One region of the Lysinibacillus sp. JNUCC-52 genome, then DNA from elsewhere that is predicted to be linked to it. Evidence: riboswitches for the same ligand, from Rfam matches in the RefSeq annotation. Region 1 holds a riboswitch; the other holds the start of a gene.

The links. A riboswitch is a leader RNA that binds a small molecule or an ion and turns the genes downstream of it on or off. The one in region 1 is predicted to bind lysine.
Region 2: another riboswitch for lysine. It lies ahead of JNUCC52_RS01795 (transporter substrate-binding domain-containing protein); the one in region 1 lies ahead of JNUCC52_RS12460 (amino acid permease).

Annotation. Positions count from the first base shown of each region.
Region 1 is NZ_CP065546.1:2,523,654-2,531,310, forward strand. Features, by position in the region: gene JNUCC52_RS12445 (class II histone deacetylase) at 1-628, shown strand, start outside; gene JNUCC52_RS12450 (purine-cytosine permease family protein) at 681-2,060, shown strand; partial or broken gene JNUCC52_RS12455 (ABC transporter permease) at 2,141-2,386, opposite strand; gene JNUCC52_RS12460 (amino acid permease) at 2,428-3,891, opposite strand; lysine riboswitch at 3,976-4,151, opposite strand; gene JNUCC52_RS12465 (CynX/NimT family MFS transporter) at 4,330-5,535, shown strand; gene JNUCC52_RS12470 (nitric oxide synthase oxygenase) at 5,577-6,623, opposite strand; tRNA gene JNUCC52_RS12475 (tRNA-Glu) at 6,844-6,915, opposite strand; tRNA gene JNUCC52_RS12480 (tRNA-Asn) at 6,917-6,993, opposite strand; tRNA gene JNUCC52_RS12485 (tRNA-Ile) at 7,006-7,079, opposite strand; tRNA gene JNUCC52_RS12490 (tRNA-Gly) at 7,084-7,157, opposite strand; tRNA gene JNUCC52_RS12495 (tRNA-Phe) at 7,161-7,236, opposite strand; tRNA gene JNUCC52_RS12500 (tRNA-Ser) at 7,249-7,341, opposite strand; tRNA gene JNUCC52_RS12505 (tRNA-Ala) at 7,353-7,428, opposite strand; tRNA gene JNUCC52_RS12510 (tRNA-Pro) at 7,442-7,518, opposite strand; tRNA gene JNUCC52_RS12515 (tRNA-Arg) at 7,542-7,618, opposite strand; tRNA gene JNUCC52_RS12520 (tRNA-Leu) at 7,634-7,657, opposite strand, start outside.
Region 2 is NZ_CP065546.1:316,132-323,788, reverse strand. Features, by position in the region: gene JNUCC52_RS01830 (globin-coupled sensor protein) at 1-364, shown strand, start outside; gene JNUCC52_RS01825 (acylphosphatase) at 407-688, shown strand; gene JNUCC52_RS01820 (5-bromo-4-chloroindolyl phosphate hydrolysis family protein) at 961-1,611, shown strand; gene JNUCC52_RS01815 (toxic anion resistance protein) at 1,608-2,681, shown strand; gene JNUCC52_RS01810 (DUF6501 family protein) at 2,747-2,944, opposite strand; gene JNUCC52_RS01805 (amino acid ABC transporter ATP-binding protein) at 3,460-4,191, opposite strand; gene JNUCC52_RS01800 (amino acid ABC transporter permease) at 4,205-4,930, opposite strand; gene JNUCC52_RS01795 (transporter substrate-binding domain-containing protein) at 5,209-6,060, opposite strand; lysine riboswitch at 6,180-6,365, opposite strand; gene odhB (2-oxoglutarate dehydrogenase complex dihydrolipoyllysine-residue succinyltransferase) at 6,713-7,657, opposite strand, start outside.

The DNA.
Region 1 (7,657 bases):
AAAATATAATTTAGAACGAGTTATGGTGTTAGATTGGGATGTTCACCATGGTAATGGAACAGAAAGTGCTTTCTATGATACAGATGGTGTTTTATTCTTCTCAGTACATCAGCATTTAAGTTTCCCGAATAATACGGGTTATGCAGAGAACGTAGGTGAAGCTGACGGAAAAGGATTTAACGTCAACATTCCACTTCCTCCAGGCACAGGAAATGCAGGCTATATTGAAGCATTTAAGTCCATTGTGGAACCTATTGTCAACGATTATAAACCTGAGCTTATTATTATTTCTGCTGGTCAAGATCCAGGCATGTTTGATCCACTTGGACGCATGAACATGACTGCTGAAGGCTTTGCAGAGTTAACAAAAATTATGATGAACTTAGCTAATAAGCATACGGATGGAAAAATCGTCTTCTGTCATGAAGGTGGTTACAGTAACGCTTACGTTCCATTTTGTACATTGCGCATTATTGAAGAATTATGTGGCGTGAAAAGTGATGTAGAGGATCCATTCCAAGATTCACAAGGATATCCCGATTTTGTAAACGAAGTAGAAAAGAAAGCAATCAATGAGGTTATTTCAATCCAATCAGCTTATTGGCCATCATTAAAAGTTACTGTTTAAATTGTAAACACTATTATTATATTAAAAATAATTATTAAGAGGGAGGGTATCTATGAGCAATTCTATCGAGGAAATTAGTTATGAACATATTCCTTTAGAACAGCGTAATGGCACTGCCAAAGAGCTATTTTTTACATGGTTTGCCGCAAGTACCGTTTCAACAACACTTGTAACAGGATCTCTAGCTATCGTATTAGGGTTGAATTTTTGGTGGTCACTTGTTGCTATCCTATTAGGACACGGCATAGGAGCTGCAATTATGGCACTCCATTCTGCCACTGGTCCTAAAGCAGGTTTACCGCAAGTAGTACAAAGTAGAGCACAATTTGGCTACTTCGGAGCTATATTGCCAATGTTAATCATTCTAATCATGTATTTAGGCTACGGAGCTACAAATACCGTTCTAGTTGGACAAGGTATGCAGGAAACACTTGGTCTTAATATGAACGTAACCGTTATTGTAAGTCTAATTCCAATGGTATTACTAGCTATTTTTGGACAAGGCTTACTTCAAAAGTCGATGAAAATCTATACAATTGGCTTTACAGTAGTATTTATTATTTTGTCGATTATGATTTTAACGAATGTTTCAATGGAGCTTTTAAATGCTGGTAATTTTTCTTTCAGCCAGTTTTTATTAATGACTTCCATTTGTGTAACATGGCAGATTACATATGGTCCATATGTATCTGACCATTCAAGATTTATCCATCCTTCACAATCTAAAAAGGTATTTACTTATAGTTACCTTGGAAGCTTTGCTAGTTCAGTTTGGTTAATGGTTTTAGGTGCAGCCATTGCCACTATGGTTGTGAATGGTAATGTTATGGCGCAAATTAAAGATATGGGCTCATTAGGTTTCATTATTGCACTATTATTATCTCTTGGTGTCCTCGTTATTAACTCCTTAAATATTTATGGAGCAGGCATTATTATATTATCGATTGCAAGTAACTTTTTAACGTTTAAAACATCTGCGAGACTACGGACAATTACTTCCATCGCAATTGGTATTATTATTGCCATTATTGCAACTTGGAGCTCAAGCAATTTTATGGCTAATTTCCAATTATACTTAGGGTTTATTTTATTCTTTATTATCCCTTGGAGTATGATTACATTAACTGATTTTTATATTTTAAAGAGAGTACATTACCCTCCAGATGAGTTCAACAAGAAGGATGGCATTTTCGGAAAAATTAATATACCTACAATGATTATTTACTTGTTAACTATCTTTATTCAAATTCCGTTTATTAATACGGAGTTATATGTAGGTCCTATTGCAAAAATGCTAAATGGATTGGATATTGCATGGCTTGTCGGTGGTGCGGTTTCTTTCCTATTATATATTAGCTTTTCTAAATTAACGGCACCTGCCAAGCTTTCTGTTGATGTTTATCCAACGGCTAGTGTGCCTGAGAATAATTAATAAATATGGTTCGCCAGGCTTCCCCAGGCCTTTTTAAAGCCCCTGTATAGTAATTTCATACAGGGGCTTTACTTATGTTATTAAGCATCTACCTTTTCGATGTTGCGGATTGCTAAATAGGCAATGACTATCCCTATAATTGCTAATGTTATCGGGATTACGATAATATCATTCAATGAAAATGCACCCGTATTTGAAGAAACAACCATCACGATCAACAGAGAGGACAGTATTGTTGTTGGTACGGAGTATTTTTTCATACCAAAATACAATGGAATTAGTGCCATACTGGATGCCGCTACAGCATTCATTAATACGGAAGGAATGCGAAAAAGCTGCCCTCTAATTAATAGGACAGCTTTCATTTCTATTTCTCTACTTTTAAATCACACTGTTGCAGTGGAATCATTTTCGTTTTATGTTTTATTTTATAGCCCAACCACAAGGCGATAAACAGTGGTATCCCGATATAAGAAACAAGGACGCCATACCAGTCAACCGAATCACCTGTGAAAGCTGTATAATTTTGACCAATTACAACAATCATACACAATGTAAATGCAAAGAGTGGTCCGAATGGATACAGCTTTGCTTTATATGGTAGTAATTTTAGGTCTAAGCCTTGCGCTTCATACGCTCTACGGAAGCGATAATGACTAAATGCAATACCAAGCCATGCAATGAAGCCTGACATCCCCGAAGCGTTTAAAAGCCACATATAGACAACGCCATCACCAAAGAATGATGCTAAAAATGCTAGGCAACCGACTGCTAATGTTAGCAGTAATGCGTAAATCGGAATTCCGCGACGGCTAAGCTTTGCGAAAATTTTAGGTGCGTGTCCATCTACTGCTAATTGCCATAACATACGTGATGATGCATATAACCCCGAATTACCTGCAGACAACATCGCTGTTAATATAATGGCATTCATTAATGATGCAGCAAAGGCAATACCTAAGCGGTCAAACACTAGTGTGAATGGTGAAACAGCAATATCTTCAGATAATAAACGAGCATCTGTAAATGGAATTAACATCCCAATTGCTGCAATGGCTAAAATGTAAAATAAAATAATTCGCCAAAAGACTGACTTAACCGCTTTCGGAATATTTTTACCAGGATCATCAGTTTCCCCAGCAGTGATTCCTAATAGCTCTGTCCCTTGGAACGAGAAGCCTGCTGCTAGAAATATGCCGAATGTAGCAAGGAAGCCACCATGGAATGGACCATCACTTATAAAGAAATTCGTAAAGCCGACTGGTGCTTGTCCTCCTAAAATACCAAAAATCATCAATAGACTGACGATAATGAAAACAATAACAGTCGCAACTTTTATCATGGCAAACCAATATTCACTTTCACCATAGCTTTTTACAGAAAGTAAATTGAATGTTAGTACGATCGCAATAAATATGACTGTCCATAGTGCCGAAGAGCTGTCTGGGAACCAGTACTTCATTATAAGAGAAACTGCTGCAATTTCAGCGGCAATTGTAATCGCCCAGTTATACCAGTAGTTCCAGCCAAGTGCAAAGCCAAGCGCTGGATCTACAAATTTTGTTGCATACGTACTAAATGAACCTGATGACGGCATATAAGCTGCCATTTCACCCAAGCTTGTCATTAAAAAGTACACCATAATGCCGATTAATGCATAAGCAAGAAGTGCACCACCTGGTCCAGCCTGTGCTATAGCACCACCACTGGCTAGAAATAGCCCAGTTCCGATAGTACCACCTAACGAAATCATTGTTATATGGCGGCTTTTTAATTCTTTTTTCAACTCTGGTGCTTTATGACCGAGCTGATTAACTTTTATTTCACTCACGTTAAAGCTTCCTTCCTTTTATAAGAGGCAATAAAAATGCCATCACATGAACGTTGTGATGGCTAAGTAAATCCTCTGTTTCTTCAAAATGATAGCACAACACGTTGTCCAACGTGACAGTTCTGTTCCTTTCGGAGACAGCCCCAGCATGAGGTTTTCAAGTCCCCTCACACTTCGGCAATATTTCCTTTCAGCTAACATCTTCAATGCTTGTCATCTCCACTAGCTTACTTATAAATACCGCGACCTCTACCTCAATACAAACATGAGGCATATAATTATTAAATTTATGATGTGTCTTAGTTTAACATACGACCTAAGACATTTCAATAAAACGATTAATGTTCTGTATTTTATGAATATTCTACTATTTTTATTAATGTGATAAAGTGTTATAGTGGTTCGAATTATAACTGTTCTATCAGGGAGGTACTTATTTTGACAACTAACGAAGAATCTACTTATCCTAGCAGAAAGATTAACTGGAAGGGCACAACGCTCTTATTAGTTATCGGTGTAATTTTTCTTGCTTCGACATTACGTATGCCATTAACGGTTGTAGGACCAATTATTTCCTTCATTCGTGAGGATCTCGGTATATCTAACGTACTTGCAGGCTTTCTAACAACAATTCCATTGCTTGCATTCGCACTAGTGTCACCTATTGCCCCAATCGTTGCAAGAAAACTAGGACTAGAACTAACTCTTTTTCTATCAACCATTTTATTAGCACTTGGGATTGTACTGCGCTCACTTGGAACAACAGGGTTACTCGTATTCGGTACAATGATAATAGGTGTAGCTATTTCATTTGGTAACGTCCTCATCCCAGGGTTACTTAAATTAAAATTCCCTTATCATGTTGGTTTACTAATGGCATTCTTCACAATGTCCATGAACTTAACGGCTGGTATTGGCGCTGGTATTAGTTATCCTATAGCCAATGCATCTCTTGGCTGGCAAGGTGCACTTGCCATCGCTATAGCTCTTGTCGTCGTGACTATCTTAATTTGGATTCCTCAATTAAAATTTAATAAGCCTGAACCAACTGTAGCTACTACGAAAACTCGTATACCACTGTGGAAATCACCAGTTACTTGGGCAGTCACTGGCGCAATGGGTTTACAATCGTTATTATTTTATACAACTGCAGCTTGGATTCCTGAAATCTATATTGCCCAAGGAATAGCAGCAGATCGTGCAGGTTGGATGTTTTCAATCATGCAAATTTCCCAAGTACCTATGGCTCTAGCTGTACCGATTATCGCTAGTAAAATGACATCACAACGACCTCTCGTTTTGATGTTTACTGCTTTTTATGTTGTCGGCTTTACTGGCCTTGTCATGGAATGGACTAATCTCGCTGTATTGTGGATGATATTGCTAGGATTAGCAGGTGGCGCTTCATTTTCACTTGCAATGATGTTCTTTACTCTTCGTACTCGTACGGCATTTGAAGCAGCTGATTTATCGGGCTTTGCACAATCATTAGGCTATTTATTAGCCGCAGTTGGCCCTATTTTATTTGGTTACCTACATGATTTATTTGGCGGTTGGAACATCGCTGGCTGTCTATTCGTTGTCGTTGCAGTATTACTATTCTTCTGCTCATTTAGAGCTTCTAGAAACGAATATATAAATTAAAAAAAGCAGCTCATCCTACTATGAGCTGCTTTTTTACATTTTTAATAAGGCGGTTTTTGATAAAAGAAATTCGGTGTATTATAAACATTGACATAAGGCTTATGGAAAATATGCGTTGTTGCAGGTGATAATGGGGGAATCAACCAAGTCCAATTGCCTGTTAAGTCGCGACCTGCCTTCTGCTCAGCTTCTTCAAATAACTTAAATTGCTGTGCAGCAGTATGATGATCGACTATACTTACACCATCTTCTTTAAAGGAAAACAGTACAGCAATATTTAATTCAACTAATGAGCGATCACGCCAAAGCGATGCTTGCTTAGTCGTATCGAGCCCAAAAATTTCAGCGATTTTCGGCAACATATTATAACGATCAGTATCAGCTAAATTACGTGCCCCAATTTCTGTCCCCATATACCAACCATTGAAAGGAGCCGCTTGAAAGTCGATTCCAGCCATTTGAAAACGCATGCTTGAAATAATCGGCACCGCATACCATTTCAACGCTAGTTCCTCCACTTGTGGGTGCTCAGGATGGCGAATTACAACTTCTAGTACATCTTCACGTGGTATTGAAAACAATTGTGGTTGACGGTCATCCACCTGGATAACGAGTGGTAATACATCAAATGCTGTGCCCTCGCCCTGCCAGCCTAGCGATTCACATACTTTTGTAAATGGTACAGAATGTGGGTCACCAACAATGCCAGCTTCCGTCTCATAGCCTGCATAACGGATCAACTGATGATTCCAAATCTTTACTCTACCAGATGCAAATACCGTTATTGTTGGCCGAATTTTACCACCATTTGTCGCATATTGAATATGACATAACAACTTCTCAAATATCCCTTGCTCATCTAAAACATCACGGGCATCCTCAACATGAAGTGACTGCCAAAATAATCTCCCGATACATTTATTACTATTACGCCAAGCTACTCGTGCACCAAAAGTAAGCTCCTCTGTTGAAGGAATATATTGTCCTTCATTTTCAACTTGCTGTAATCTATTTGTTAGCCATTGTGCAGACTCATTTTGCTCCATTTGATAAAGTGTTAAAAAACGTTGTATCTCTTGTAGTTTCATGTCGTTTTCCTCCATCTACCCTCATATTAGATGAATAGAAATAAATTCTCCATGAAAAAATTCATTAGAAAACATACATCTTTTATATATGAAATACTTTGTTCAAATTTAAATCAATAGTCAAAAATTCTCCATCAAAATTTTATAAAAACTAAATGAATAGCTTAAAAAATTACAAAGAAAAAGCATGTAGCAACAATATGCTACATGCTTTACTAGATGACCCCTACGGGATTCGAACCCGTGTTACCGCCGTGAAAGGGCGGTGTCTTAACCGCTTGACCAAGGGGCCATGGCTCCGAAGGCAGGACTCGAACCTGCGACAACCTGATTAACAGTCAGGTGCTACTACCAACTGAGCTACTTCGGAATAATTTTTTAATGGGCCTAAATGGACTCGAACCATCGACCTCACGCTTATCAGGCGTGCGCTCTAACCAGCTGAGCTATAGGCCCTCTTTGGAGCGGGTGATGAGAATCGAACTCACGACATCAGCTTGGAAGGCTGAGGTTTTACCATTAAACTACACCCGCATATGGTGGGTCAGGACGGAATCGAACCGCCGACACTTAGAGCTTCAATCTAATGCTCTACCAACTGAGCTACTGACCCGAAAAAAGAAAATGGAGGAGGTAGAGGGATTCGAACCCCCGCGCGGTGTTACCCGCCTGTCGGTTTTCAAGACCGATCCCTTCAGCCAGACTTGGGTATACCTCCGGAAATAAATATGGTGGAGCCTAGCGGGATCGAACCGCTGACCTCCTGCGTGCAAGGCAGGCGCTCTCCCAGCTGAGCTAAGGCCCCAAATTTTAAAAGATGGTCGGAATGACAGGATTCGAACCTACGACCCCTTGGTCCCAAACCAAGTGCTCTACCAAGCTGAGCTACATTCCGTTACTGTCTATCTTATCTTTTTATGGCGCGCCCGGCAGGAGTCGAACCCACAACCTTCTGATCCGTAGTCAGACGCTCTATCCAATTGAGCTACGGGCGCTTAATATTTAAAAAATGGTGCCGAGGGCCGGAATCGAAC
Region 2 (7,657 bases), 2.2 Mb from region 1:
TGCCCTATTGCAACTTTCGAAAGCTGATCATATTTTATGGAAATGGCGTATTTATAATATGTTCCTTGGATTAGAAGACGTGCAACCAAGTGATGTATCTTCACATACTGAATGTCGTCTAGGTAAATGGTACACTGCATCCCGTACAATTGAACGATTTGGTCATTTACCAGATTATCGTGAATTAGACCAATATCATTTACAAGTACATCAATCGGCTAAGCTGGCTGCAGAAGCCTTTAAAGCTGGTAATATCGATAAAGCTAGTAACCATTTGCAAGAGGTAGATGAAGCCTCTGAACGAGTTCTATTCTATATTAATAACTTAATTACTTATTTGGAAAAAGAACGTGTTATGCAGTAAGTTGGAGGGACTACCCTTCTACTACTTTTAGGAGGTTGTAGCGTGAACAAAAGAGCGCTGATTAAATTTTTCGGAGATGTTTACGGGACAGGCTATCGCTTTTTTATTAAACAAAAAGCAATTGAGCTTGGCTTAAAGGGTTATTGCAAGTTAAATGCACAAGACCAAATTGAAGTAGAAGTGGAAGGCTCAAAAAAAGCAATTGATGAATTCCTTCTTTTTGTTCAAAAGGGTGTTAGCCCTCAGGCAGACTCTAACTCATTTGCTTTAGAGCTTTTTGACGATTTAAAAGGTTATGTACGTATGGAGTCGGACATTGTTTAAGTCTGGCTTCTTTTTTTCTCTTCCCTTTATACGCAAGAAAAACTTAAAATGAACGGACTAATGGTAATGGTCTTTTTATAGATCGAACATACTATAAAGGTTATAAGTACACCATTGGGCAAGTTTAGAGCTTTTTTCGCAAGAGTATATTCATTGAGAAACTTAGCAAACAGCAGTAAAATTAATGAAAGCACTATTATATTATTGAAACTTTATGTCGATTATTACGTATTAAAAGATAGACATATTGAAAAGCAAGGAGGAAGAAAACCATGCTCAGTATCGGACAGTTTTTCTCTAGACATACCGCTAGCCTTTTAATTTCTCTATCAACTGTTTCTATCGCAGCATTTGCGGTAAATCCAGGATTCTTCCTTGGTGGTTTATTGTTCGCGGGAACATATGCAACGAGCACAGCGTTGCTAAAACATAATCAAAAAAGGAAAGTTATGCACATAGCAGGTATTACAAAGGATGAGTACAAACATATTGAATTACAACTTTCAACTGCAAACAAACATATTCAAACATTAAGTCAAAACTATTTACGCGTACGTTCAGTTTCTGCTTTTAAACAATTACTCGAAATGACTCGTATTTCAAAAAATATCGTGAAAATTGTAAAAACTGATCCGCAAAAATTTTACAATGTGGAGCCATTTTTTTATGCGCACCTCCCTTCTGCCGTTGAATTAACAGATAAGTACACAATGCTATCTAAGCAACCAGTCAAAGATAAAGAAATCCAAGTTACATTATCTAAAACACGTGAAACGTTATCGGATTTAAATTCTACATTTCAAATTGATTTGAAAGATGCGCTTTCAAATGATATTGATCATCTTCAAATGGAAATTGAATTCGCGAACCGTTCCAATTTAAGAAGGAAAGAACAACTGGAATGGCGAGGCGATGAAAAATGACAGCTAACAGAGATTCTATCTATTCATTAGAATCATTGCCAGGCATCTCACCTCTTGTACAAAACTATTTAAAATCGTCAAATCAAGAGGCAATGACTACCTATGAAACGCTATCACCGCTTGCTCAAAGTCGGGCACTTTTATATGCAAGTCAAATTGACCTAACTAATTTTGAGTCTGTATTAACATTAGGTCAAGACTCTCAACGTGCTGTCTCTCAATTTGCAGATCGTATGCTTGCACAAGTGAAGGACAAAGATGTCACCAAAATTGGACAGATGCTTGATTCGTTAATGCAAACATTAGACCGAGTTGACCCTGCTGCACTGGAGCCTAAAAAACCTTCCTTCTTAAAAAAAATGTTCGGTAAAACAGAACCAACTGTTAAACAAACCCTTACTGAGTTTGAACGAATTAGTATTCAAGTTGAACGAATAGGCGTCCAACTTGAACGTGCACAGCTACAGCTAATAAGAGACGTTGAAATGCTCGAGCAATTATACACACATAATCGTGGTTTTTTTGAAGAGCTAGCAACTGCGATTGCCGCTGGACAGATGAAAAAACACCAGGCTATTGAAGTAGAGTTACCCGCAAAAGTTAGCATCGTACAAACGACTAAACAACCGCTTGCTATTCAGCAACTCAATGATTTCACAGCGCAACTTGAACGTCTTGATCAGCGTATATATGATTTACAAGTATCACAGCAGGTAGCTTTACAAACAGCACCGCAAATACGTATGATTCAACAGGCAAATCAAACACTCGCTGAGAAAATCGAGTTTTCAATCGTCACACTTATTCCGCTTTGGAAAAATCAATTAGCTATGATGCTTTCGATGAATATGGATCATCATTATGCACAGCTAGAAGAACGACTTGCACGTACAAATGAGCGGTTTACAAGCCCCACTTTTGAACAACAAGTATCGAAATTTAAAGAAACACAACATGAGCTAAAAATAGCCATTCAAGACGTTTTTGCTTTACATACGGCTACTGAAAAGGAAAAACAACATTTACAACAGGATGTAGCTGGCATGAAAGCATCAAAGACAACGGAATAAGAAAATGAGCGCTAAATTATATAAAGGGGTGTCTCAACAATTACGTGAGACACCCCTTTATCCTATTATGCGAAATACTCTTTATAGTAACCGCCAATATTACCAGTGTTATCAATAATGAAAACGAACTCTTCCGTTTCATTTTTCACTTCGTATTCTTTCCCAACTGTTAATACGTTTGATACTAAATATTTTGATGCGTTCGTATGTTTGCAAGTAACCGTACGAATTGTTGGTGCATCTTTCCATTTTAAATGTAACATAAATTCTCTACCTCTCTTTACTAGCCATAAGCTAACATCTATTGTTTATTTTATACGATTTTGGTTGTTTTGTGGAGAAAAAACTATAGAAGGCTATATTTTGTCCTTAATAAAGAATTGTTTACCTGTTTCAACTTATTAAAATTTATACTCGAGGTGTTGTTATGAGTTTCGGTGGTGTTCCGCAATGGTTCTTTATCATCGCAGTCGCATTTGCCATTTGCTTTATTTTATTTGCAGAATGGAATTCTAGAAAATAAGTGAGTCCATTTAGATGGACTCACTTATTTTTGTCTACATAACGTAATAAAGCAGTATATACTTGATGCCCATTGCAATTTTTCTCCTCTGTTTATTAGTAATTAAACAGGGCGTTTCTCTACCACCATATCTAGTTGATACGTAAGACACAACCGACCTTATGTTAGCGAAGATTGTGCCAGCGGAAAGCATCGCACATAATGGAAATCAACGGTAGTTGAACAAAACTGACTGAAGATAAACCTCCTCTGAAATTACTTCAGTGTTCGTTTTAAAAATTCTTTTGTACGTTCGTGTTCTGGGCTTACTAACACCTTGGATGGTGGCCCTTCTTCAACAATTACGCCTTTATCCATAAATACAACTCGGTCTGCAACTTCTTTAGCAAACTCCATTTCATGCGTAACAATCAGCATCGTATTTCCTGCATTGGCTAACTCACGCATTACTTTTAACACTTCCCCAACCATTTCTGGATCTAGAGCAGAGGTAGGTTCATCAAATAACATCACATCAGGATTCATAGATAGTGCTCGAGCAATTGCCACCCGTTGCTTTTGACCACCCGAAAGCTGGCGTGGCTTTGCATTAACATATTGGTCCATCCCAACTATTTTAAGATATTTCAAAGCAGTCTTCTCAGCTTCTTCTTTCGAACGTTTTAAAACTTTAACCTGTCCTACAGTACAATTTTTTAACACATTGTGATTATTAAACAAATTAAACTGTTGGAAAACCATTCCCAGATGCGTCCGATAAGCTTGAATGTTATGCTTTTCGTGTAAAATATTTTCCCCTTTATAAATAATTTCTCCACCATTTGGTGTTTCAAGTAAATTGATGCAACGCAGAAGGGTTGATTTACCTGATCCTGATGAACCGATTAAACATACAACCTCTCCCTTTTCTACTTTAAAATTCACATCTTTTAATACTTGGTTACGACCAAATGATTTACTTAAATGATCTATTTGAATGATTGCCATTTGTTCGTTCCCCCTAGTCTATTTCTTTCAGTTCTTTTTGATAAGCATCAGGTCCATCAAGACGTTTTTCTACATATAGCAGAATTCTTGAAGCCGTAAATGTCATGATGAAGTAAAGCACACATGCGACAAAGAAAGATTCGAAATAACGGAAGTTATTACCCGAAATCGATTTTGTTTGGAAGAATAATTCTGTTACACTAATTACACTTAAAACAGCAGTATCTTTAATATTCATAATTAATTGGTTACCTGTTGCAGGTAAAATGTTACGTGCAACTTGCGGTAATACAACATGCATCATAATTTGCACATGCCCCATGCCAATCGCAGAAGCAGCCTCGTATTGTCCTTTATCGATTGAGACAATCCCACCACGTACGATTTCAGCCATATACGCACCCGTATTCAATGAAACGACTAAAATACCAGCAGTAATAAAGTGCATATCGATGCCAAAGGCAATATCTAGTCCGTAATATACGACCATTGCTTGTACAATCATTGGTGTACCACGGAAAAATTCAACATAGCATGTCAGTATAAAATTAATACATTTTAATAAAATATGTTTTATACTTTTTTTACGAACTGGAATGGTATGCATAATCCCAATAAAAAATCCGATGAATGCACCAATAATTGTACTGATTGTTGAAATGAGTAACGTATAATACGCTCCTCGTAAAAACATTTGCCAGTTGTTTTCTATAATAGAAATAATCCATTCTAAACTCATGATGTTCCTCCTAACAACGTGTTGTTGCTTGATATCAATTATGCCTTAGCGAAATCATCTTTTCATTTGAATGAATAAGCTTTATTCAAATTATGTGACACACTTCTTAGACATGCATTATTCAGTTTGACTTTCTCTCTGAATCAACAAATTTATAATAGAGACTGTCCCAAAGTCACTTAAACTTTTGAAGTAAAACACTGCTTGAATATGAAAAAATAGCATACGAGAAGACAGCTCAGTATACTATTTTTTCGATTAGGACAGCTCCAGTGATATTACTGTGCTGCTGGTTGTTGCAAAATAGCTTCTTCCATAATTTTTTGGCGATCATCTTCTGAAATACCTTTTAAAATTTCATTGATTTTCTCTAGACTCGCGTCACCTTTACGTAAACCTACTGCAATAGAAGTATTAGAAATATCTGTATCAAATCCTTCTTCAAATGATACAAATGTAAATTTATCATTAGCTGCTGCTGCTGAAATACCTTCTGGACGTTCAGCTACATAGCCATCAATTTTGCCAGCTTCTAAAGCTACACGCATTGCAGAGAAGTTTTCCATCGCTGTTTGCTTTTCTACACCTTTAATTTGATCGATAACATTATAGTTCGATGTATTTAGCTGAGATGTAACTTTTGCACCTGAGAAATCTTGAATTGATTTGGCATTTTCATACTTGCTACCTTTTTTAATAACCATTACGAAATCAGAAGTATAGTAGTTTTCAGTGAAATCAATTGTTTGTTTACGTTCTTCTGTTGGAGACATCCCTGCTACAATTGCATCAATTTTTTTGGATTGAAGCGCAGGTACTAAACCATCCCATTCCATTTTTACAACGACTAGTTTTTTGCCTAAACCGTCAGCGATTTTTTTCGCCATTTGTACATCATAGCCGCCTGCATACTCTGCATTATCAGCAATTTTTACTGCGCCGTTAGAATCATCTTGCTGTGTCCAGTTAAATGGTGGATAACCTGCTTCCATCCCAATGCGGAATTCTCCACCGCTTTCATCCTTTGCACCATCTCCTGTTGCTTTTTCATCCTTGTCACTAGTACCACAAGCCGCTAACAGGATTGCTGTCATTGCTGTTAACATAAATAACAACCATTTTCTTTTCATCTAAAACTCCCCTTTTCTGTAAAAAAAATAAAGCAACTGTACAAAAAAAGACCTAAGTTCTGAACTTAGGTCTTACCTTTTATTAACAGTTGCCCAAATCCTCACTATAATTTCCATGTTTCCGAGATAGCACAACCTAGTAAACTGGAATTATATTTACTAGGACAGTCCTGCACTTATTCACTGCAGACCCAGCATAAAAGTACGAGCTCCTTTTATACTTCGGCGATATTTCCTTCTCCATTACGTCTTCGCTTGCTTTAACTCAGCAATGGACTAATAAATACCGCGCCTCTACCTCACGAAAAACAAAAGTGAGGTTTGTTTATTTAATTGTTATATAGATATTACTATAAAGCTAGCATATTCGTCAAGATAGTTTTATCATTTTTCTGACTAATGACAAAATTAGCCTATAATCCTTCTTAAATCCATAAATTAAGTAGAATATCATTAAAAACGTTTGGCATTATTTCACAAATTTTTATTATTAAAAACAATAATTATAAACCATAAGAATCTATTTTTAAGTTCAACAAAGGCCCTTTAGACCATGAAGTATTTTTTCGAAAGTACATCTTAAATTAAACGGACTACAAAAAACCCTACAAAACAGTTCATTTTGTAGGGTTTTGGCATGTCATTTATTGAATTAAGAATTTAATAATAAATCTTCTGGATTTTCAAGTAACTCTTTAACAGTTTTAAGGAAGCCTACAGAATCTTTACCATCGATAATACGGTGGTCATAAGATAATGCTAAGTACATCATTGGGCGAATTTCTACTTCACCATTTACTTCTACTGGACGTTTTTTAATTGAGTGCATTCCTAAAATAGCCGCTTGTGTACCGTTCATAATAGGTGTTGACATTAATGAACCGAATACACCGCCATTTGTAATAGTGAATGAACCACCTTGAAGATCAGCTAAACCTAATTTTTTATCGCGTGCTTTTTTAGCTAGGTCTGCAATTGAATCCTCAATTTCAGCGAAGTTTTTACGGTCTGCATCACGAACAACTGGTACTACTAAACCTTCTTCAGTTGATACAGCTACACCAATATCAAAGAAGTTATTTAAGTGAATTTCATCGCCAACGATTTGAGCATTCACATAAGGGTATTTTTTAAGTGCTGCAACAACAGCTTTTGTGAAGAATGACATGAAACCAAGTTTAGAGCCTGTAGACTCAAAGAATTGATCTTTTTTACGAGAACGTAATGCCATAACATTAGTCATATCAACTTCATTGAATGTTGTAAGCATAGCAGTCGATTGCTTAACTTCTAATAGACGTTTAGCGATTGTTTGACGACGACGGCTCATTTTTTCAACTGTTACACGTGAATTATCTACAGCTACTGCTGCTTGTGGCGCTGCAGCTGGTTTAGCTTGAGGTGCTGCTACAGGTGCTGTACCATGAGCTGCAACATCTTGTACACGTACACGACCTTGTGGATCAACTGGAGATACAGCTGCAAGATCGATTCCTTTTTCACGAGCAAGTTTACGTGCTGCAGGAGATGCGATTACACGTTCGCCAGAAGTTTCTTCCACAACAGGTGCTGCTGCTGGTGTTGGTGCAGCTACAGC